DNA from 3 places in the Desulfosarcina sp. BuS5 genome. Region 2 is predicted to be linked to each of the others. Evidence: riboswitches for the same ligand, from Rfam matches in the RefSeq annotation. Region 2 holds a riboswitch; each other region holds the start of a gene.

Region 1 (7,331 bases), 1.2 Mb from region 2:
AAAGGCTACGTTACGAGCTGCAATCAGGATGGCGACAATATAGTCCTTGATCTTGTGGATATTGCAGAAAGAATCGTTCCTGTGGGCAGGCTGGATAAAGATTCCACCGGTCTGTTGGTCCTGACTAATGATGGAACCTTTCACCACAGGCTGCTGCATCCTTCATTTGATCATGAAAAGGAATACGAAGTTACCCTATCAAAGCCCCTTCCGGATAAATGTTTCAGGAGTATGGAAAAAGGGCTGCCAATGATGGGAAGCAGAACAAGACCTGCAAAAATAAAAAGGCTTTCTCCCAAGCGCTTCAGGATTATTATAAAAGAAGGGAAGAACAGACAGATACGCCGCATGGTACGCAAGGTCGGAGGTAATTTAACAAGCTTAAAAAGAATCAGGATTTCAAATATTAAGCTCGGAAATCTCCCACTGGGCAAATGGCGTTATTTGACAGATGCTGAAAAAAATATATTTTAAAGAAAGGCCAATTGTAAATCATATTTGGGAAGTATAATGCCATCAATTTCCATGTTTTATGGAATTATCATTTACATGTATTTTATGGATAACAAGCGACATAACGTTCCACATATTCACGCCAAATACCAAGAGCATGAAGCAGTTGTTTCTATCCCTGATGGCGATGTTTCATGAAGGTAAAAGCATGGGATGGTACCATTGCATGGCCTCATGAACAAGATATCTGCCCTGACACCTTATATATAGATTCAGTGAAAAATGCGTGAACATATGCGTTACGAAGGCCCCATATATCGACCTCCCAGTGAGGCGGATTCGCTTTTAATACAGGCTACGGTAGGATGCCCGCATAACAAATGTACCTTCTGCATGGTATATAAAAACGGGATCAGATTCAAGATACGCGAAGTATCGGAAATAAAAGAAGATCTGCTACAGGCACGTGATATTTATGGCGAATATGTAAAAACCCTGTTTTTCCCGGCAGGAAACACCATAGCCATGAAAACAGATGATCTTTGTGAAATTTGCCGATTTGCAAGGGAGACTTTCCCACATTTGCATAGAATTACAGTATACGGCTCATCTCAATTCATACATAAAAAAGGTCCCGAAGGACTCAAACTTCTTGCTGAAGCAGGTCTTTCCAGAATCCATGTGGGACTCGAATCCGGCGACGATGTAATTCTTAAAAAAATAAAAAAGGGCACCAACAGTAAAGAGCAAATTGAGGCCGGGCAATCGGTTATGTCTGCCGGCATAGATCTCAGTCTCTACGTTATTCTTGGTATAGGAGGCAGGGAGCGGACAGTACCGCATGCAGAAGAGACTGCCAAAGTCTTAAATGAAATATCCCCGGATTTCATAAGACTGCGCACTTTTGTGCCTAAAATTAACACGCCATTGCTGGAAGATGTAAATATGGGCGTATTTCAAATGCTTGGTCCCCATGAGGTGCTGGAAGAGACTGCAATGCTGGTCAAAAATTTATCAGCATCATCCTGCCTGCTCAGTGATCATTACACAAATTATATCAACATAAAAGGAAAATTGCCCGACGAAAAATATAAACTGCTTGAAGAGATTGAAAAAGCAATGAAAATGGATGCGTCTGCATTCAGATCTTTTTTTGTAGGCAATCAGTAATCTATAGACCGTCAGATAATTACCCGATCTTAAAATTTGGCACAAGGCCAGAGGGGTAGGGGTTCAAAATCTTGAACCCCTACTCCGACGACCGATAACGCAGTGAAATTATTTATGTGACGGTCTATATTAAGTTAAAATCCGACGAGGAAAAAGTATGCTAACATTTGAATCACTAAAGGCGCGCAAGGATAAAATTGTTGTTATGGGCCTCGGTTATGTGGGACTTCCGCTGGCAGTACACCTGTCGAAGCATTTTGATGTTTTAGGCTATGATTTTAAGCTTGAAAGGATAGAGGAACTTAGAACTGGTTTTGATCGAACAATGGAGATCTCCAAAAAGGACCTGCAGAATGCCGTCATAAATTTTACAGATGATCCTCAAAAAATATCGGAATGCCGTTTGATTATTGTTGCTGTGCCGACGCCAATAGATGAATACCGGATACCTGATTTAAAACCTTTGCGCGGGGCCTCTGCAACAGCGGGGAAGTATATGCAAAAAGGATCATCGGTAGTCTTTGAATCGACAGTCTATCCCGGGGCGACAGAAGATGTCTGCGTTCCTATTCTTGAGCAGGAATCAGGCTTAAGGTTCGGTACTGATTTCACGGCCGGTTATTCCCCGGAACGGATTAACCCCGGTGATAAAATACATACAATCGACAAGATTCTGAAAATTGTATCAGGCTCTGATAAAGATACTGCCATGTTACTTTCCCGGGTTTACGGAGCTATTGTAACGGCTGGAATCCATTTGGCTTCTTCGATAAAAGTAGCTGAAGCGGCAAAGGTTATAGAGAATACCCAGAGAGATCTGAATATAGCGCTTATGAACGAACTCGCCCTGATTTTTGATAAACTCAAAATAGATACTTCGGAAGTTTTGAAGGCGGCCGGGACAAAATGGAACTTTTTACCCTTTAAACCCGGCCTTGTTGGCGGTCATTGCATTGGAGTGGATCCATATTATCTAACCTTTAAGGCCGAAGCCATCGGCTATCACCCAGAGATAATACTGGCAGGCCGCAGAATAAATGACGGCATGGGGAAATATATTGCCGAACGCGCAGTCAAAATGCTTATAAAAGCCGGGAAACAGGTCAACAGTGCAAAGATAGCGGTTCTTGGTATAACATTTAAGGAGGATGTGCCTGATTTAAGAAATACAAAAATAGTCGATATAATAAATGAACTTGTTGATTACGGCATAGAGGTGCTTGTTCATGATCCCTTGGCAGACCCGGATGAGGCGGCTTCATTTTATGGGATCGATCTGCAACCGATGGAGGCGCTTTCAGGTGTAGATGCAGTAATAGTCGCAGTTATTCATAAAAAATACATAGAACTTGGCATTTCCGGGATTGCGGAGTTATGTACAAATTCAAAACCGATTCTGCTTGATATTAAAGGCGCCTTCAGCCGTGATGAAGCGGAAAAACAGAATATCAAGTATTGGAGATTATGAAATTCTGAATTAAAAAAGTATAAAATTAATACAGACACGAGAAACAATAATGAATTGACATCCTCGACATAATTAAATATATAATAATTAACTAGTGGGCAGAAGCTTGCTGCAAGATATAAATATTTTCAATAATTAATTCAAACCACGAAGGTTTATGTATCATAAAGATACAATTTCTTCGTGGTTTTTTTTTGCTTGACAGGGAATGGCGGAATCCGCGGATATGAAGATATTTTACTCCAGCAATTCTAATTATGGCATATTTTTATCTATATATAGATTATGAAGCATGGCGTTGCTACAATATGATGTGCCACAACCTTCCAAAATTAGAATTGCTGATTTTACTCTTGCATCATATATAATCTTTATGCTAGTATTATAAAATAATAATGATCAGGTGCTGTTCAAGCCTAACAGGGAACCTCGTTAAAATCGAGGACGGGCCCGCCGCTGTAATCGGGGACGAAGACCGCGAAAAACCACTGTTGTAGTTTAATGGGAAGGTGCGGTTGTTAGATATAGATTTCCACATAAATAATTTCACTGCGTTATCGGTCGTCGGAGTATTATAATACGCCTTCCTCCCTCTGGCCTTGTGAAATGAATTATCTGAAGATCTATAGATCCGAGAGTCAGAAGACCTGCCTGATCATAGATGATATATTTCGTGAAGCAATTAATAATATCAAATCAAAATTCTGAGGATAAAAAAGGGAAATCCCCGGGTCGTTATGCGATTCGGGGATTTTTTTTCTTGACTTATGTTTTGGTTAATTGATATTTATCGGTCTACCAAACAATATATAAAAATATGAAGGGAGGTGAGTTTATAGTTTTTAGTTAGGCTTACCTAAAAAAATTTTGTTAGTCTATTACAATATCTTTAACGAAAGGATGTTCAATGAAAAAGAAAAACTGGTTTATAATGGGAGCTGCTTTAATTTGCTCTATTTTTTTCATCAATTTTAATGTCTTTGCCATGAGTTCTGAAACAGAGATGCTGTTAAAGCTCCTAGAAAAAAAAGGGATTGTAACGACTGAAGAAGCTGCTGACTTAAAGCAGGCTGTTGAGGCAAGTGTAGAACAGGAGCGAGTGACGCCCGGCAAAGAGCATGTCGGCAAAATGAACGTGGCCGACCGTCTTTCAAATCTCGAGAAACAAGTCTCAAAAACAGCAGTTGTGAATGATTTCCTTGAAAGAGTCGATATCCACGGGCTTATAGAAGTCGAAGGTTATACGGCAAGCAGGGGCAGCGGCCTCTACGGTAACCGCGATTCCAGCGATATCACCCTTGCCACCGTGGAACTGGAGATTGACGCCCGGATAAATGAATGGGTCAACGGTCATTTACTGTTTCTGTATGAGGATGATGATACAGAAGACTTTACAGTGGATGAAGCGATAATAACCATTGGTAATACCGAAAAATTCCCGCTTTATCTGTCAGCAGGTAAAATGTATGTGCCCTTCGGTAATTTTGAATCAAACATGATTCAGGATCCACTGACACTGGAACTTGGTGAAACCAGGGAAAGCGCGGCGCAGATCGGCTTTGAATTCGAAGGTTTTTACGGGTCGGTATATACCTTTAATGGTGATGTAAGCGAAGGCTCCAACAATAGCAATAAGGTCGACAACTACGGCGCCAATATCGGATTTGCATTTGAGCAGGATCAGTTTAGCTTTGATATAGGCTGTGATTATATCAACGATATCACCGACTCTGATGTTTTGACAGATGTTTTGGATGATGTATCAGATAATTTGGTAGGAGGGGGGCGTGATGAAATCGATGATTATGTTTCCGGCCTTGCAGCGCACCTTGTAATGAATGTGGGTCCGTTCCAGTTTATAGGTGAATATGTTGGAGCTATTGACGATTATAATGCTGGTGAAATGAACACAAGAGGGAAAAAAGCAAACCCTGAATCATGGAATTTTGAAGCAGCTTTTACGCAGGAAATTTTAGGCAGGGAAACGACCTTCGCTTTAGCCTATCAGGGAACAAACGATTGCGTGTTTGTTGATTATACTCCAGGGTCGTTCGACGATTATCTTGCTTTGCCCGAAGACCGTTATATGGGCGTAATCGGAATTAGTATCCTGGAAAACACCATGCTTAAGCTTGAATATATGCACGATGAAGATTACAGCGAAAGCGACGGCGGCACAAATGCACAGAATGATACCGTATCAGCCCAGGTTGCCGTTGAATTCTAATCTGATGCAGCGCTGATAGGGGTAGTTAATTATTTTCAAAAGGCTGAAGGGGGCAATCTCTTTCAGCCTTTATTCTATTGTAACGCTGTAGAGACAAGGCATGCCTTGTCTCTACTTGACATCAAAAGACCCGTAATAGTCTTGCCGTCCGTTATCTCACCATTATAAATCATATCAATCGCATCTGAAAACTTGACTTCATAGACTTCCAGGACTTCATTATCGTCCAGGTTCTGCTCTGCCTGTTTCAGATCATAGGCCGCAAAAATGAGAATTCTTTCGTCTGAATATCCCGGCACAGGCGTTATTGCGCCGATTTGTTCCATTTTGCCTGCTGCATACCCGGTCTCCTCGGTCAATTCTCTATAAGCGCACTCAATCGGATCTTCATCCTGCTCCAGCGTGCCGGCCGGGATTTCCCAAATATATTCACCTATTGCATGCCTGTATTGCTTCAGCAATATAAGAGTATCTTTATCCAAAAACGGAATTATAGCGGCCGCTCCAGGGTGCCGTATGATATCCATTTTGGTGGATTTTCCATTTTCAAGGGTAATCTCTTCATTGACAAGATCAAACACTTTGCCTTTGTAAACAGATGTAATTTTATTTACTTTTGGACTCACCTTAATCTCCCGATCCTGAATTCACAATTCCTAAATTATTTCTATTATGATATGTAAAACAAATCAACCAAAACCAATCCTAAAACTCAGATATAAGGAATAGCAAACTCGATGCCCTGCAGATCAATTCCGTAGAGAACCTTCCCTTAGAGGAATCAGCGGTCGAGCGCCAGCGGGTTAATGGATGAAAGTAAAGCTAAAGCCTTAGGGATTCGGGAATATGTTATGAAACCCATTATCAGAAATAAGATTGCCAGGACAATAAGAAAGATGATGGATGAACGAAAGGAAGGTCTCGAGACAATCATTGAACTCAAACAAAACTTTCCGGATTCGAAGATTATTGCCATTTCAGGAGGTGGACGAATTGGTCCGGAGAAATATCTAAGCATGGCCAAGAAATTAGGCGCAGGGTACACCTTCTCCAAACCTGTTTAACGAGAAGAGCTTTTAGCGGCGGTTCGGGAACTTATAGGGTAACCTATTGGTACTTTCATTATAAAATGAATTATATTATAATCTATAGAATCGGTATTTTTACCGCAGAGGACGCAGAAAGCGCAGAGGAATTGTTTAAATTTATGTAATATTATCCCAGCGATCTCTGCGGTAAAATCCAGTGTTTGTACAAAGTAAATGTAAGCTGAAAAAAGAAGGCTGTCCAAAATATAATAATAAAAACAAATCTGATTTATCAGGTCTGCTACAGGATATAAAATTGAAAATTATCTTTGCTTCTCTCCTGATTATTTTTCTTGCTTTCAGCGGATATCACCTTTCATTTAAAAACTTCAAACCCCCCCTTTTTATGCGTGTATTTTACCTCTCCGGCACGGAGTTTCTATTTCTTGGGTTTCTCCTCGGCCCCAGGTTGCTAAATATTATAGACAATGAAACCGTAAAGGCCCTTGAACCATTTACAACATTCCTGCTTGGATGGATCGGATTCCTTTTTGGCCTGCAGCTTGAAATCAGAAAAATAAAACGGTATCCCTTTGAATTTTTAATCGGTTCCATTTTAGAGGGGTTTATTGCTTTTATTATTGTTTTTGCCGGAAGTTATTTAATTTTAACGAATATCGACTTTTTGGCAGGCAAATTATCACTTCCGGCGATACTGGTATTGTCTGCTGTTGCATCATGCACCGCTCCCACCGGTTTAGCCCTTAGCACAACACGGTCGATCAGAAAACATGATAATACTGTGAAACTTTTGCAATATATTTCAAGTATCGACGGCTTGATCGCGATACTCGTTTTTGGACTGGCTTTTTTTCCCCGCACCCCTGTTTTTTTCGAAGCCGGCCTATTTCATCACATCGGCATGAATGCTCTGTTGTATATGGGCGCCTGCCTGGGGTGTATTATCCTCTTTGCTATTTTGCTT
Region 2 (7,331 bases):
AAGCAGGATCTTTCTCGTCAACCACCACATAACTGATCAGACTGACCAGGGGCTGAGCATGAATACCCAGTTTCATAAGCTGACTGTCGAGGGTCGATTCTATCATATAACCGAGCTGGCCCTGGGTTTGTGCAACCAGGATTTCCAAAGGCAAAGGCCGGACTTCTGCACAAGATTCCTGCTGTAACAACAGATTGCCGACCTGGGGACCGTTCCCGTGGGTTATTATGATCCTGAACTTTTTTGAAAGCCCGGCAATCTGGCGCACAGGTATCTTTAAATTATCAAACTGCTGTTCTATGCTGCCTTCCTGACCTTTGCCTATCAAGGCGTTGCCGCCAAGTGCAATCAGCAGAATTTTTTGTTTGTTTTTAATATTCATGGCAATCTCATCATGATATTCAGTTGACCGATAAGCGCCTCTTCCAGGGTTGGAAAACCATGATCCCTGTATTCATAACGGACACGCAGAGCAGGCTTTTTTATATCCAGGATCCGGCGCAGGTGGATCGGTGTGGCAAAAATAACAAGATCGCACTCAGCCTTGTCAATGGTACGTTCCAGGTCGTGAATCTGTTCCGGATTGTATCCCATGGCCGGCAGGACGGAATCAATATGCGGATATTTTTTGAAAGTATCTTTAATAGTGCCGACGGCATAAGGCCTGGGATCAACAATTTTTGAAGCTTTATGCATTTTGGCGGCAATATAGCCTGCTCCGAATTTCATTTCACCATGGGTCAGGGTTGGACCGTCTTCCACTACCAGAACCTTTTTATCACGGATCATTTCGGGCCGCTTAACCAGTACTGGTGATTCAGCCAGGACTATTTCAGCTTCCGGCGCATGAATCTTGATGTTTTTCATAACCTGCCGCACCCCTTCCTCGGGGGCGGTGTCCACTTTGTTTATTATTGCTATATCGGCCATGATCATGTTGGTCTCACCAGGGTAATATAGAAGTTCGTGGCCGGCCCGGTGAGGGTCAAAGAGTACAATATGCACAGCGGGTGCGTAAAAGGGGGTATCATTGTTCCCTCCGTCCCATACAATTATATCAGCCTCTTTTTCCGCAGCTTTGAGAATTTTTTCGTAATCTATACCTGAATAAACCACAATTCCCTGTTCCACCAGGGGTTCATACTCTTCTCTTTCTTCAATTGTGCATCTATGTTTTTCAAAATCGCTGTATTCGGAAAATCGCTGAACTTCCTGGAGCCTTAAATCTCCATACGGCATGGGATGCCTGACGGTTACAACATTTTTGCCCTTTCTTTGCAGTATTTCGCAGACTTTGCGCGAGGTCTGTGATTTACCGCATCCGGTTCTCACAGCGCAAACCGACACAACCGGTCTGTTTGATTTAAGCATGGTGTAGGCGGCCCCGATCATGGTGAAATCAGCGCCTTCAGCCATAACAATAGAAGCCTTGTGCATTACATCCTCATGCGTAACATCGGAATAGGAAAATACAACCAGATCTACTTTATGTTTCCGTATCAGCCCGGCCAGCTTTTCTTCAGGATATATCGGAATCCCTTTGGGATATAAGTCGCCTGCCAGTTCCGGAGGATAAAGTCTTCCTTCAATATCCGGAATCTGGGCTGCTGTGAAACATATGACCCTGTAGCGGGGATTATCCCTGAAATATACATTAAAATTGTGGAAATCTCTGCCGGCCGCTCCCATGATGATCGCTTTTTCTATCATATTTATCCCTTTCCGGATATCCTTTACAAAACTGAATTTTCTGTTATCTTTAATGTTATCATAATGAAACTACACTTTCAATATACCCGGATTTGATTTTTTTTGGGAATCAATATAGATTTCTACATTATCCATAGCGCATTGAAATTATATTCATAAGATTAAAGAAACAATGTTTTTGAATTTATAAATTCCTGATTAACAGGAGGTCAAAATAATGGGAGCAAATATAGGTGATAACTTATTTTCAATTTTCAATTCTATGACCGAATATATGATTGACGCAGGTCAACGGTCGGTTTTGTACTGGGATATAATGCGCCGGCGTGGGAACCAGTATTTGGAGCACATGGCGAAAAATATTCCGGATGTGCTGAAATTTGACTATGAACTGCTTATTAACGGACGATCACTACCTGAACCGGTTAACTACGGTTTGCTTAAAATACTTCCTCCCAAGGGCGTCGCTATCGACAATCGTAAGCGTCCGTTTGTGGTGATTGATCCGCGCGCCGGCCACGGTCCCGGTATTGCCGGCTTTAAGGCGGATAGCGAAATAGGTGTGGCTTTATCGGAAGGGTATCCCTGTTATTTTATAGGGTTTACACCGATGCCTGAACCGAATCAGACCATTGAAGCGGTTATACGCGGCGAGGCCCATTTTTTAGCGCATGTGAACGAACTGCACCCTAAAGCGGATGGCAAACCGGTTGTTATAGGCAACTGTCAGGCGGGCTGGGCGGTTATGCTGCTGGCGGCGACGCGGCCGGAGCTTTGCGGCCCGATAATTGTGGCCGGGGCTCCGCTTTCTTATTGGGAAGGCGTGCACGGTCAAAATCCCATGCGGTACACCGGCGGCATGATGGGCGGAAGCTGGATGGCTGCATTATTAAGTGATCTGGGACATGGCAATTTCGACGGCGCCTGGCTAGTGCAAAATTTTGAGGGGCTGAATCCGGCCAACACGCTCTGGAAAAAACAATATAATCTTTATTCCCGGATCGACACCGAAGCAAAGCGCTACCTGGAATTTGAGTGCTGGTGGGGCGACCACGTCTTTTTGAGCGCTGCGGAGATCCAGTATATAGTTGACAATCTTTTTCTGGGCAACAAACTCAGCGGTTCTGAGATCGTCACTTCCGATAACATAAGCGTCGATCTGCGCAAAATTAGTTCGCCAATCGTTTGTTTTTGCTCTAAAGGCGACGATATAACCCCGCCCCAACAAGCTCTCGGATGGATTTTAGACCTGTATCAGAGTGTTGATGATATTTACGCCTCCAATCAGACCATCGTCTACTGCGTGCATGAACATACCGGCCATCTGGGCATCTTCGTATCCAGCAACGTAGCTCGCAAGGAATATTTTGAGTTTGCCTCCAATATTGATCTCATCGACTGTTTGCCACCCGGTCTGTACGAGGCGGTGATCGAAAAAATAAACTATGACACCGTCAATCCGGATCTGGTGACAGGCAACTACATCTCACGCTTTGAAAAACGAACGTTGGACGATATTCACTCTTTGGGTTGCAACACTTTGGAAGATAATCGTTGTTTCGCCACAGTTAAGCGGCTCTCGGATGTCAATTATGGTCTGTACCGAATAATGGTACAGCCGATGGTGCGTGCAATGACCACTGAAGAAAATGCCAAACTGATGCGTCGTCTGCATCCGCTGCGTCTGGGATATGAACTACTATCAGATCATAATCCTATGATGAAACCGCTGGAATGGGCTGCAAAGTGGGTGAGTGAGCATCGTCAGCCGGTTAAACCGGATAACCACTTTCTTCAGTGGCAGACGCTATATTCCGATCTTTTGGCGACAAGTCTCAACATTTTTCGGGACTGGCGTGATATGATGACTGAACAGATGTTTTTTGGCATCTACAGCCAAGACTGGCTGCAAGCCCTCATGGGGTTGCGCGCATCGGACGCTCCGCCCCGCAAACATCCAGGACACGATCCGGTTCATCTGGCGTTTATTGAGCAGCGCAAAAAAGAGATTTTGGCCGGTATGGACAAGGGAGGTCCGCGAGAGGCTTTGATTCGCGGATTTATTTATGTGCGTATACCGGAGGGCGCATGCGACGAACGCGGTTTTGAAATGATCCGCCGCATCCGCGCCGAGCATCATGATAACCATCTGTCCGAATTCAAAAAAACCTGCCGTGAACAGTTTTTTATGATCCTGCTGGATGCACGTCGTGCTGTTGAAGCCATCCCGCAACTGCTTGTGGGAAGAGAAGAAGCGGGGCAGAAATTTTTTGAAATTATCCGTAAAGTCGCCACTGCCCCCGGCCCTTTGGGTAAAGAGGCGGATATGCGCCTGGCGGAGATAAAAGCATTATTTATTCCTGTAAGGCCTGAACAAGATGAAAAATAGCTATAGATGTTCACATAAGTAATTTCAAGAACAAGGCAAGGGGTATATATATCTCATCCGGCAGGAAATTGCAGCCATGAATTGGGGTGGTATAAATTGTTTTCTTGACATTTTATTTTAATTTCGGTATATAATTTTTTATAATTCAGGTGCTTTTTTAAAGATTAAAAGGGAACTCCGTTAAAGTCGGAGACGAGCCCGTCGCTGTAATCGGGGACGAACACCGTATTAATGCCACTGTCGCAATTTGATGGGAAGGCGCGGTTAGTAGGATGATCCGTAAGTCAGAAGACCTGCCTGGTAATATACGCCAAACTTCGTGGACAGAAGTGCCTGGCAGGATCTATAAGGATAAAAAAGGGAATCCCCGGATCGATATTATATCGGTTCGGGTTTTTTTTTGCATTATTAACATTGTTTATTTCACAAAACATTTTTCAAATCGCAGTATTTTTTTATGCCGCAAGTTCTTTTCCGGCAATAATGCAGCAAAAAAAATCTGCTCTATTTCTTTTAGGGGTTGGACTTGCAGCGAATTTATCAGCCTGCCTTGGCAAGTATTACCATGCCTGGCCCATGCTTCCCCTAAATACCGGCATGTATCTGCTTCCGCTCTGTCTGGGTGTGATATTGTTTTTGACAAAGCTCAAGAATGAGCAGTGGTCAGCCATGCTGCCTGTTCTGATCTGTCTGATGTCACTTGCGGCGCTCTTTTTCCCCAAGGACTACTACCTTCCTTTTATCATGTCCAAGACCATTTTTTCGTATATTTTTTTTGTCAGCGGAGTTATCGGCCGGAGTTTTTTTTTTATCGCTGCCCTGAAAGCATTGCAGGCGCTGATCTCTGCCAACAAGCAGGCAAAGGAGAATGGCCCGGGACGCGATGCCGGAACGGTAGAGTTTGTAGTTTGGGGCTTTGTATTCTGGACAATTTCCATGTTTGCGGGCGGAATCTGGTCATATCTGGGATGGGGCAGCCCCGTGGTTTGGGAAGATCCCGCAATTACTACTACTATGGCCACCTGGTTTTATTATACCTGCTTTCTGCATCTCTACCTGCGCCGGGTCTGGAATCTGAACAAGAGGCTTATCTTTGCTGCTGCCGGCGGAATTTTAGTTTTTATTCTTAATTGTTACCCTGAAATGGGGATATTCAGGATGCCCGATTTAAAATGGCTAAGATGGTTAATTTTTTAAAAGCAGTATGGAAGCTGGCTGGTGGCATTAATCTGACAATCGCCTTGCTTATACTCCTCGTTGTTGATTTGTCGGCCGGTTTTATCTGTCTGGAATCTAATATCAGCATCTTTATTCCGCTCAACGATGTAGGGCTGATAGCATGGCTCGATACTTACGGAATAAATTATTTGCAATATACAGCCTGGTTTTTTTTGCTTCTATTTTTGCTGTTTTTACTGGCAGTCAATACTTTTGTGTGTACTACCGATAAAGTTATAACCCTTTTTGGAAACAGATCCTGTTATCGAAGCCAAATCAAGTTTATATTGAATTTTGCGCCCCACATTATTCATTATTCTTTTGTCGTTATCCTGGCAGGTTATCTTGTGAGCTATATCTTTGCCGTTAATCTGCCCGCCAATATCCTGTTGCCCGAAAAAAGCATACCTATTCCCGGTACGGGATATAAAATAAAACTGAATAAATTAAATATAGAATATTATAAAGGGCAGCGGCTCGATTTTTTTCAGGATCGCGCAATCAATCCTGAAGCTGAAATATTACTGACGGATAAAAATGGAATTACCATTAAAAAAACTGTTTCTGTTAACAGGCCGGCACGGTTTAAAGGTTACAGTATCCATTTAGATGATTTTGCCCCTAAATCACGTACAGGTATGCAAAAACAGGAATATGTAAACCTTATTATTCATAGCGATCCAGGCATCCATCTTTACTTTTGCGGGATGATTATGTTTGCGGTTGGTATGCTGATGTATCTTTACCGTTTATATAGACCTTAAGTCTATATAAAACTTGAATGGAAAATAATAATGAAAATACTACTAATTTATAAAAATATTGCGGCAGCCTTTTTGGCCTTGGTGACGATTATCCTTTTTTCAGGATGCAGCCCTTCGTTTCAATCTTTTGGTGAATTTTCAGTAAAAGAAACAGGTGAAGGTATCCATGAAATAAGAGACGGAGACGGGAGCATATTTGTGCTGGTCAGAAGAGGTAAAAAAGCTCCTGCGGGTTATAATAAAAACCGGATTATCCAGGTGCCGGTAAGACGGGTAATAGCTTATTCCACCTATAATATTGCCATGCTGAAGGTCCTGGGTGTTCTGGATGATACACTTGTCGGGGTTACCAGGGAATATAAGGACTGGGTAATGCCTGAAGTCAGAGAAGGGTTCGAAGCCGGTAGAATCACTTATGTGGGGGAAGCCGGCGCGGTTGATTATGAAAAAATCAAGGAAATATCACCGGAGCTTGTCCTGACCTGGGACAGAGCTGCAATTCCGATGCTTAATGAACTGGAAATTCCAGCTATTATAACCACATCCGGCACTGCCATGAATCTTGAGACCCGTTTAGGCTTTACAAGGTTTTTGGCCTATCTGTTTGGCCGGGAAAAAGAAGCGGATGCATTCATTGCACGGGTTAATAAAACAGTGGATCAGATAAGTCAAATAACGGCTTCGGTCAGCCGGCGCCCCAAAGTTATCTGGGGCGATATTTATGAAAAAAGGGTTTTGATTGAACCTGGAAATTCATGGGTGGCGGAAATTATTCGGCATGCCGGCGGTGAATATATTTTTGATGATGTTTCAGGGGCGGCCTGAATTGAGATTACACTGGAAAAGTTTATTTCCAGCGGAATGGATGCGGATTGCCTTATCACCTACCGTTCTCCGGAAGCAGGCGCAACCTCCAAGGCTGCCATTGCACGGATAAATCCCCTTGTCGGCAAGATCAGGCCTTTAAACTCCGGGAAAGTATTTTCTCCATTGAAAAATTATTCCCAGTCAGCCGACCGGCTGGATGAAATTATAATGGAAGTGGCGGCCATGCTCCATCCTGAACTTTTTAGGGGTTTTGACTATAAATTTTTTAAAAAACTGCCGCAAGATGCTGAAACAAATGGATAATATGACACGGGAAATAATTTTTTATAACAGGAAGAGACTCTATCTCTTTTTTTCTCTCCTGCTTTTTTTCTTGATTGCTGCCGGTGGAATTAACATGACAACCGGTTCAATGAATATAA
Region 3 (7,331 bases), 1.0 Mb from region 2:
GCCCTGGAATGACCATGGCGTTGACATTGCTGCCGAATGTACGGGGCTCTTCAGGGACCGTGCCAATGCATCAAAACACCTTACCGCCGGCGCACGTAAAGTTATAATATCAGCGCCTGCACCCGATCCGGATATCACTATAGTCATGGGTGTGAATTCGAACCAATATAATCCCGGAGAGCACAATATTATTTCCAACGCATCATGCACTACTAATTGCCTTGCACCGGTTGCAAAGGTCTTGCTTGAACAATTCGGCTTAAAATGCGGCCTTATGACAACCATTCATTCATACACCGGGGATCAACGCCTTCTTGATTTTCCGCACAAGGATCTTCGCAGAGCCCGTGCAGCCGCTCTTTCAATGATTCCAACCACCACAGGCGCCGCCAAAGCGGTTGCACTGGTTCTTCCCGAATTGAGCGGCAAACTCAACGGACTTGCCATTCGAGTACCTACTCCAAATGTATCTATCGTAGACCTCGTGGCAAGTATCGAAAAAACAGGGGTCACCGTAACAGATGTTAATGATGCATTAAAAGAAGCTTCGGAAGGAGCCCTTTCCGGTATACTCGGTTATAGTGAGGCCCCCCTTGTATCAACAGATTTTAACGGAAATTCATTATCTTCAATTGTTGATGCGCCGACTACTTATGTTGTAGATGATATGGTTAAAGTTCTTTCCTGGTATGATAATGAAACAGGATACTCAACAAGGATGGTTGATCTGGCAGCTATGATAGGTGCACAGCTTTAAATTTTTGTAACTGTTCATGGTGAACTGTTGACTGTTTACAATTTTTTTTAATGGAGAGCATATAATGAACATACGCAGGCCTCTTATCGCCGGAAACTGGAAGATGTTTAAAACTTGTTCCGAGGCGGTAGAAACGGCGAAGCACCTTGTTACACGTGTGGATGATGTTACTGATGTTGATGTTATGATTGCACCTGCTTTTATAGCACTGGCACAGGTTGCGGATATTGTCAAAGGAAGCAAGGTCTCTCTTGGCGCGCAAAATCTTTTCTGGGAAAAAGAAGGAGCCTTTACAGGTGAAATTTCTCCGCATATGATTGTATCTACAGGATGCAAATATGTTATTATCGGCCATTCCGAGCGCAGGCAATTTTTTGAAGAAACAGATGAATCTGTAAATAAAAAAATTAATGCTGCTGTAAAAAACGGAATAGAACCGATTCTTTGTGTTGGCGAATCTGAAAAAGAACGGGAATCAAATGAAACGTTTTCCGTACTTGACAAACAGATAACAAAAGGGTTACAAGGATTGTTTACAGATAATCTTAAACATTTGACTATAGCATATGAACCGGTTTGGGCAATCGGAACAGGAAAGACCGCAACCGATGAGCAGGCCCAGGAGGTTCACTTGTTTTTACGTTCCTTGATAGAAAAAAAATTAGGAAATAAATTTGCTGAATCTATAAAGATATTATATGGCGGAAGCGTCAAACCGGACAATATTACTTCACTGATGTCTATGCCTGACATAGACGGCGCTCTTGTTGGAGGCGCAAGTCTTGACGCTGAAACCTTTAGTAAAATAGTTCACTTTTTATAGTATTCCGGGAAAGAGTATAGAATGGGAATTCTACTAACCATTGTTCATGTTATTGTATGCATCGCGCTAATACTGATTGTACTTTTGCAGACAGGTAAAGGCGCAGACATGGGAGCAGCTTTCGGAGGTGGTTCCAGCCAGACACTTTTCGGTAGTTCAGGAGCATCAACCTTTTTGGGCAAAGCAACAACAATTGTGGCGGTTGTTTTTATGATTACCTCGGTTGGGCTTGCATATATGGTTAGTAACAAAACCGAAAAATCTATAATACTCGACACAACAACGCCCATAGAGGAGAAAGCACAGACTCCCGTTCCCGAGAGTAAGACTCCTGCGGCTGAACCTGTCAAAACAGAGTGATATCATAATACTATATTGTGCCGAAGTGGTGGAATTTGGTAGACACGCTATCTTGAGGGGGTAGTGGGCTACGCCCGTGCCGGTTCAAGTCCGGCCTTCGGCACCACCTATGCAGTTCTTCTGCGCTTTCTGCCACCTTCCTTTCTTCCCTGCTTTTTTGTTGACTTTTTCCCATACATTATATTATTTTATTTATAAATTCAGGTGCTCATAATGAGCTTAAGAGGGAACTCCGTTAAATTCGGAGACGAGCCCGTCGCTGTAATCGGGGACGAACACCGCTGTTTAATGCCACTGTCCGATCATTGGATGGGAAGGCGCGGTCAGTAGGTTGATCCGAGAGTCAGAAGACCTGCCTGAATAAGTAAGTATTGCATGCCTTCGTGGAAAAAAGGCAAAGCAAATAAGATCTATCAGGATAAAAAGGGAAATCCCCAGATCGTAAACCAACGGTCTGGGGATTTTTTTTTGCCCGGCCGGAAATACAAATTTTTCAGAAGAAGGAGAAAGGAAAAAATGAAAAAAAAGTATTTTATATTTTTAATTTGTATGGTTATGCTGCTCCCTGGTTTAACCCAGGCAAAAGATGAAGAGCCGGTATCAACTTTAGACGAAATGGTGGTTACAGCCAGCCGGGTTCCGGAAAAGAAAAAGGATCTTACCACAAATGTAACTATTATTGATGAAAATGATATTAAACTTTCCGCAGCAAAAGATTTAGGCGATCTGTTGTCCGAAAAAGCCGGGGTATATATTAGAAAATATCCAGGTAATATGACTAGTATTGGTTTACGTGGTTTCAGAACTGAAACTCACGGTAACGACCTGAAAGGTAATGTGTTAATATTGCTAAACGGCCGCAGGGCAGGCACTGGCAATGCTGCCAAAATTATGACAAAAAATATCGAAAGAGTCGAAATAATACGTGGTCCGGCCGCCGTTCAATACGGTTCGGCAGCCATGGGCGGCCTTGTAAATGTTATTACTAAGCAGGGTAAGGATAAACCCACTTTTTTTGCTGAAGGATTGTTGGGAAGTTATGGATATGAAGAGGGAAGCGCCGGTTTTTCAGGAAAAATAGAAAATTTTGATTTTTCAGGCAGCTTCACCAGAACAACCAAAGATGATTATGATATTAGCGATGGAGATAAATATGATAATACCGGTTATGATGAAAAAACAAATTGCAGTTTAAATCTCGGATATGAGTTTTTGCCCGGCAACCGTATTGGAATGATATACACTTCATTTGATGCGGATAAAACAGGTTCTCCATATTATTTTATAAATCCTGACCCTGATAATTATGCAGATAATGTGAATAAATCTATTGATTTTATTTATGATGGCACAACTGCAGATGAACTTTTTTCATGGAAAGCCAGATATTTTAATGGAGAAGACGATTATAAATATACATATGTAGATCCTCTTTATCCATCTATTTCCAACAATAATTATGACCAGGAAGGTGCTCAAGGGCAAGTTACTTTAGATTTAGAAAATTTTTCTACAACAATAGGTGTTGATTGGCTAAATTATGACTATAAAAATAGTGACACCAATAGTTTTAATGTAGCTCTTAAGTCTAATTACGAAAATACTGCCGGTTTTATGCTGGCCAAACTTAAGTTGTTTGATAAAAAATTAATTATTTCAGGTGGGCTAAGATATGATGAATATGATCTTGAGTTTAAACAAACTGATAAAAACGATGATAATGATGATAATTGGACACCAAGCATTGGATTAGCATATCTGGTTAATGATTGTTTAAAAATCAGAGCAAATTATGCTGAAGCCTTTGTTATGCCTGCTGCCAATGAAATGGCAGGAAAGTATACTTACTGGTATGGTAGTTATATCGGCAACCCGGATCTTGATCCTGAAAAAAGCAAAACCTATGAAGCTGGTTTTGACTTTTCTTATAGCAGTTTTAATTTATCTATAACTTATTTCTATACTGATTTCAAAGATAAAATTGAGGAAGCTTATATTCCTGGAGATCCTGATTTTACCAAATCATTTTATAATATAAATGATGCCACTATTTCGGGATTTGAAGGCGAATTTTCTTTTAACTTAGGAACATTCTTTGATTTAAATTTAGAATTAAAACCATATTGTAATATTACTTACCTTGATGAATATGAATCTGACGACGCTCCTGCCGGAGAAACTCATAAAGAGCTTAAATATACATCTGATATTACAGCCTCATATGGTATACTTTTTAACGATTTAAACGGATTATCAGCTAATTTAAATTTTTCATATACAGGCAAGCAGAATATTGATGATCGTGTGTATGGATCATGGCCATCATACCCGATAATTGAAAAGGGTGGATTTACTGTTGCCAATATTACAATAAGTAAAAAAATCTATGATTTTTCCCAGTACGGCAAACTTACCTTAAAAGGAGAGATAGAAAATCTCTTCGACAAAGACTACGCTTATGTCCAGGGGTATCCGATGCCCGGCAGAAGCTTTTATATCGGTTTAAGATACGATTATTAATATTGTTATAAGGAGGGAGGTGCCGATTTTATCACACCTCCCTCTTTTTGATTATCGAAAAAAATCCCGCAAGGACATCAAATGAAATACAGAAAAATTTTCTTAACTCTCATTATAATACTCTTTTTTTATGCGAGCGCGGCATTCCCCTACCCTTTCTCCTTTACTGATCATGCCGGTAATAAAACCACAATTACAGCCAGACCTTCCAATGTTGTTTCACTTGTGCCGTCGGTGAGTGAAATAATCTGTAAAATAGGCGCGGCTGATGTCCTTAAAGGTGTTACATGGCACAGTACGCTGCCCCCGGAAATCGCAAAAAAAGATGTCATCGGGGGCTTTTTTTCACCAAGCCTGGCTAAAATAGAAAATATTCAACCGGATATTATTTTCGCAGCCCGGATCCAGAAAAATGTAATAAAGCGTTTCAGTAATGGGAAACAGATTCTTATAGACCTGGAAACAGATTCCATTAATGACAGCTATGACAATATCATGCTTCTGGGCAGGATATTCGATAAGGAACATGAAGCCGCCGCTATCGTAAAAAAGAACAGAGACGAACTGAAAATGATAGCCGGAAAAGTTGCCCGGATACCTCTTTCTGAAAGAAAAAGAGTCATGCGGCTGATGGGGCGTAAATCAATAATGACCCCGGGAGATGATTCCTTTCAAAATGAAATAATCAGAGCGGCCGGCGGAATTACGCCTGTTCTGGGCAAAAAAGGGAATATCGTGCCTGTTACAAAAGAAGAATGGATCGCGTTTAATCCCCAGGTTATCTATGGCTGCGGAGGCGATAAGGGAGCGGCTGATAAATTTTTCAGACTGCCAGGCTGGAAGGATGTGGATGCGGTCAAAAACAAACGAATATATAACTTCCCATGCGCTCTTACCTGCCGGGCCTCGACCAACACCGGATATTTTGTCTCCTGGCTCTCCGCCCGCATTTATAGAGATGAATATGCAGAGAGCAAAAACCGGATAAAACCTGAAAGAATTACAGAGAATAGAAGCATTGAAATAGATTTGGAATATATAAAAAAAGCAGGAATTGCATACAGCAATATTTATGATTTTCCCAACAAGACCCTTATCGTAGATTTTAAGAGACCGATGAAGGTTGTATCGACCCTGGAGGGTGCACGGACAGGGATAACTTCGGTAGGCAACCATTATTCACCTCCACCGTGCTGGGGAATAGGCCATCAATGCGGCCTTGCATCCTTGAGATCCCGTATTTACAAGGTGATCGAAAAAAACGAGGCCACCGCAAGTTTTCTTTTCACAGGCGCGGATATGGATAACCTTGCAGTAAAAATGGAAAATTTTAAAGAAATGAAGGTTTATGCCCTGGTTACTGCCGGAGTTATGTCAAATGCCGTGCGCATGTCGAAAAGTAATGGAAATTATTATGAACCCGGCACTATCAATATAACAATTTTAACCAACATGAAACTGACAGACAGAGCCATGACAAGGGCCATTATATCCGCCACCGAAGCAAAAACAGCCGCGCTGCTCGATCTTGATATCAGGAGCAGCTATAATGCCAAGGAATACAGGGCAACCGGAACAGGAACCGATAATATTATTGTGGTACAGGGCGCAGGAACTCTGATCGATAACACCGGAGGCCATACAAAAATGGGGGAACTGATCGCCAAAAGCGCTTATGAAGGAGTGAAAGAAGCAATATATAAGCAGAACGGCATTGTTGCTTCCCGCAACATTTTTCAGCGGCTCAAGGATCGTAAAATAAACATATTCGGTTTAGTCACGGAAATCGAATGTGACTGCAACATGAAAAAAAACGACCTGAGTACTGAGGTTGAAAAAATTCTGCTTGACCGGAAATATTCCGGTTTTCTTAAGGCCGCGCTTGTTATCAGCGATGATTATGAAAAAGGGCTGTTGTCGGACCTGAGTGCATATAAACTCTGGGCAGAAAATATATCTTTTGAGATAGCCGGCCGGAATATCGAGGAGGATAAAGATTTTGTCGGAAATGCTGCAATGCCGCTTGTGCTGAAAACAGCCCTTAATGCTATTATAAACGGCGCCTTTTATAAAATAAAATAAAGGAGTATTTTTATTTAATGTCAGTAGTGTCCGGTTAGGTTTTTGCATGTTATATGGGATAAAAAAATTAGAAAAATGTTCATTTTTTACTTGACAAACCAAATAAAAATTTTTTATCGTTTTGTTATAAAATATAATTATAACAAGGAGTTAAGACAAAAATGGACATATTCAATATCCCAAAAAAGAATTTTAATCCCCAATCTCATGCTCGATTTCTCAAACCTTTGCAAAAGATTTTTCCTGACACGCCACAGCTTAAATCCCGAGGTCACAGGCCATTGAAAATGACTTTTGAAGATCAGCTTCACGCACTGATATTTTTCCATCTACAAGAACATGAATCAGCTCGTGATCTTATTCAACACCTTAAAGAAGACGATTTTGCCAAAGAATGTGTCGCTCCAGATGGAGGGATCAGTCGTAGCAGTTTTTCCGAAATTATCAATTCTCGAGGGCTTGAACAGCTTGAATATGTTTTTCAAGCTCTTTGCAGCCAGGCACAAAATGCTTTACCATCAAATTATTCAGATCTCGGTGAACTCGTTTCCATTGATGGATCTTTAATTGATGCAGTTCTGTCCATGTACTGGGCTGATTACAGAAAAGGCGCTAAAAAAGCAAAAGGCCATTTCGGCTTTGATGTCAATCGCAAGATTCCTATAAAAATTCATCTGACAAATGGAAATGGCGCTGAACGCCCCTTTGTCAGGTCTATCCTTACAAAAGGCCAAACAGGAATCATGGATCGGGGGTATCAATCACATAAGGATTTTGATCTTCTTCAGG

What was found. Region 2 has a riboswitch for cobalamin ahead of ccsA (cytochrome c biogenesis protein CcsA). Riboswitches for the same ligand answer to the same signal wherever they lie in the genome.
Region 1: it holds a riboswitch for cobalamin, as region 2 does, so the genes downstream of both, BuS5_RS02465 (LbtU family siderophore porin) here and ccsA (cytochrome c biogenesis protein CcsA) in region 2, are expected to answer to the same signal.
Region 3: it holds a riboswitch for cobalamin, as region 2 does, so the genes downstream of both, BuS5_RS13200 (TonB-dependent receptor) here and ccsA (cytochrome c biogenesis protein CcsA) in region 2, are expected to answer to the same signal.

What each region holds. Positions count from the first base shown of each region.
Region 1 covers NZ_CP087952.1:508,276-515,606, reverse strand. Annotated here, with positions in the region: gene BuS5_RS02480 (pseudouridine synthase) at 1-474, shown strand, start outside; gene BuS5_RS20315 (DUF4160 domain-containing protein) at 511-651, shown strand; gene BuS5_RS02475 (B12-binding domain-containing radical SAM protein) at 736-1,623, shown strand; gene BuS5_RS02470 (nucleotide sugar dehydrogenase) at 1,781-3,091, shown strand; cobalamin riboswitch at 3,476-3,760, shown strand; gene BuS5_RS02465 (LbtU family siderophore porin) at 3,999-5,318, shown strand; gene BuS5_RS02460 (NUDIX domain-containing protein) at 5,393-5,944, opposite strand; gene BuS5_RS02455 (hypothetical protein) at 6,125-6,382, shown strand; gene BuS5_RS02450 (hypothetical protein) at 6,663-7,331, shown strand, end outside.
Region 2 covers NZ_CP087952.1:1,676,761-1,684,091, forward strand. Annotated here, with positions in the region: gene arcC (carbamate kinase) at 1-382, opposite strand, end outside; gene BuS5_RS08365 (cyclic 2,3-diphosphoglycerate synthase) at 379-1,710, opposite strand; gene BuS5_RS08370 (DUF3141 domain-containing protein) at 1,928-4,099, shown strand; cobalamin riboswitch at 4,231-4,414, shown strand; gene ccsA (cytochrome c biogenesis protein CcsA) at 4,583-5,296, shown strand; gene BuS5_RS08380 (cytochrome c biogenesis protein ResB) at 5,272-6,081, shown strand; gene BuS5_RS08385 (ABC transporter substrate-binding protein) at 6,112-6,906, shown strand; gene BuS5_RS08390 (hypothetical protein) at 6,943-7,212, shown strand; gene BuS5_RS08395 (FecCD family ABC transporter permease) at 7,205-7,331, shown strand, end outside.
Region 3 covers NZ_CP087952.1:2,680,280-2,687,610, forward strand. Annotated here, with positions in the region: gene gap (type I glyceraldehyde-3-phosphate dehydrogenase) at 1-757, shown strand, start outside; gene tpiA (triose-phosphate isomerase) at 822-1,580, shown strand; gene secG (preprotein translocase subunit SecG) at 1,602-1,940, shown strand; tRNA gene BuS5_RS13195 (tRNA-Leu) at 1,960-2,046, shown strand; cobalamin riboswitch at 2,126-2,314, shown strand; gene BuS5_RS13200 (TonB-dependent receptor) at 2,457-4,460, shown strand; gene BuS5_RS13205 (adenosylcobinamide amidohydrolase) at 4,542-6,542, shown strand; gene BuS5_RS13210 (IS4 family transposase) at 6,704-7,331, shown strand, end outside.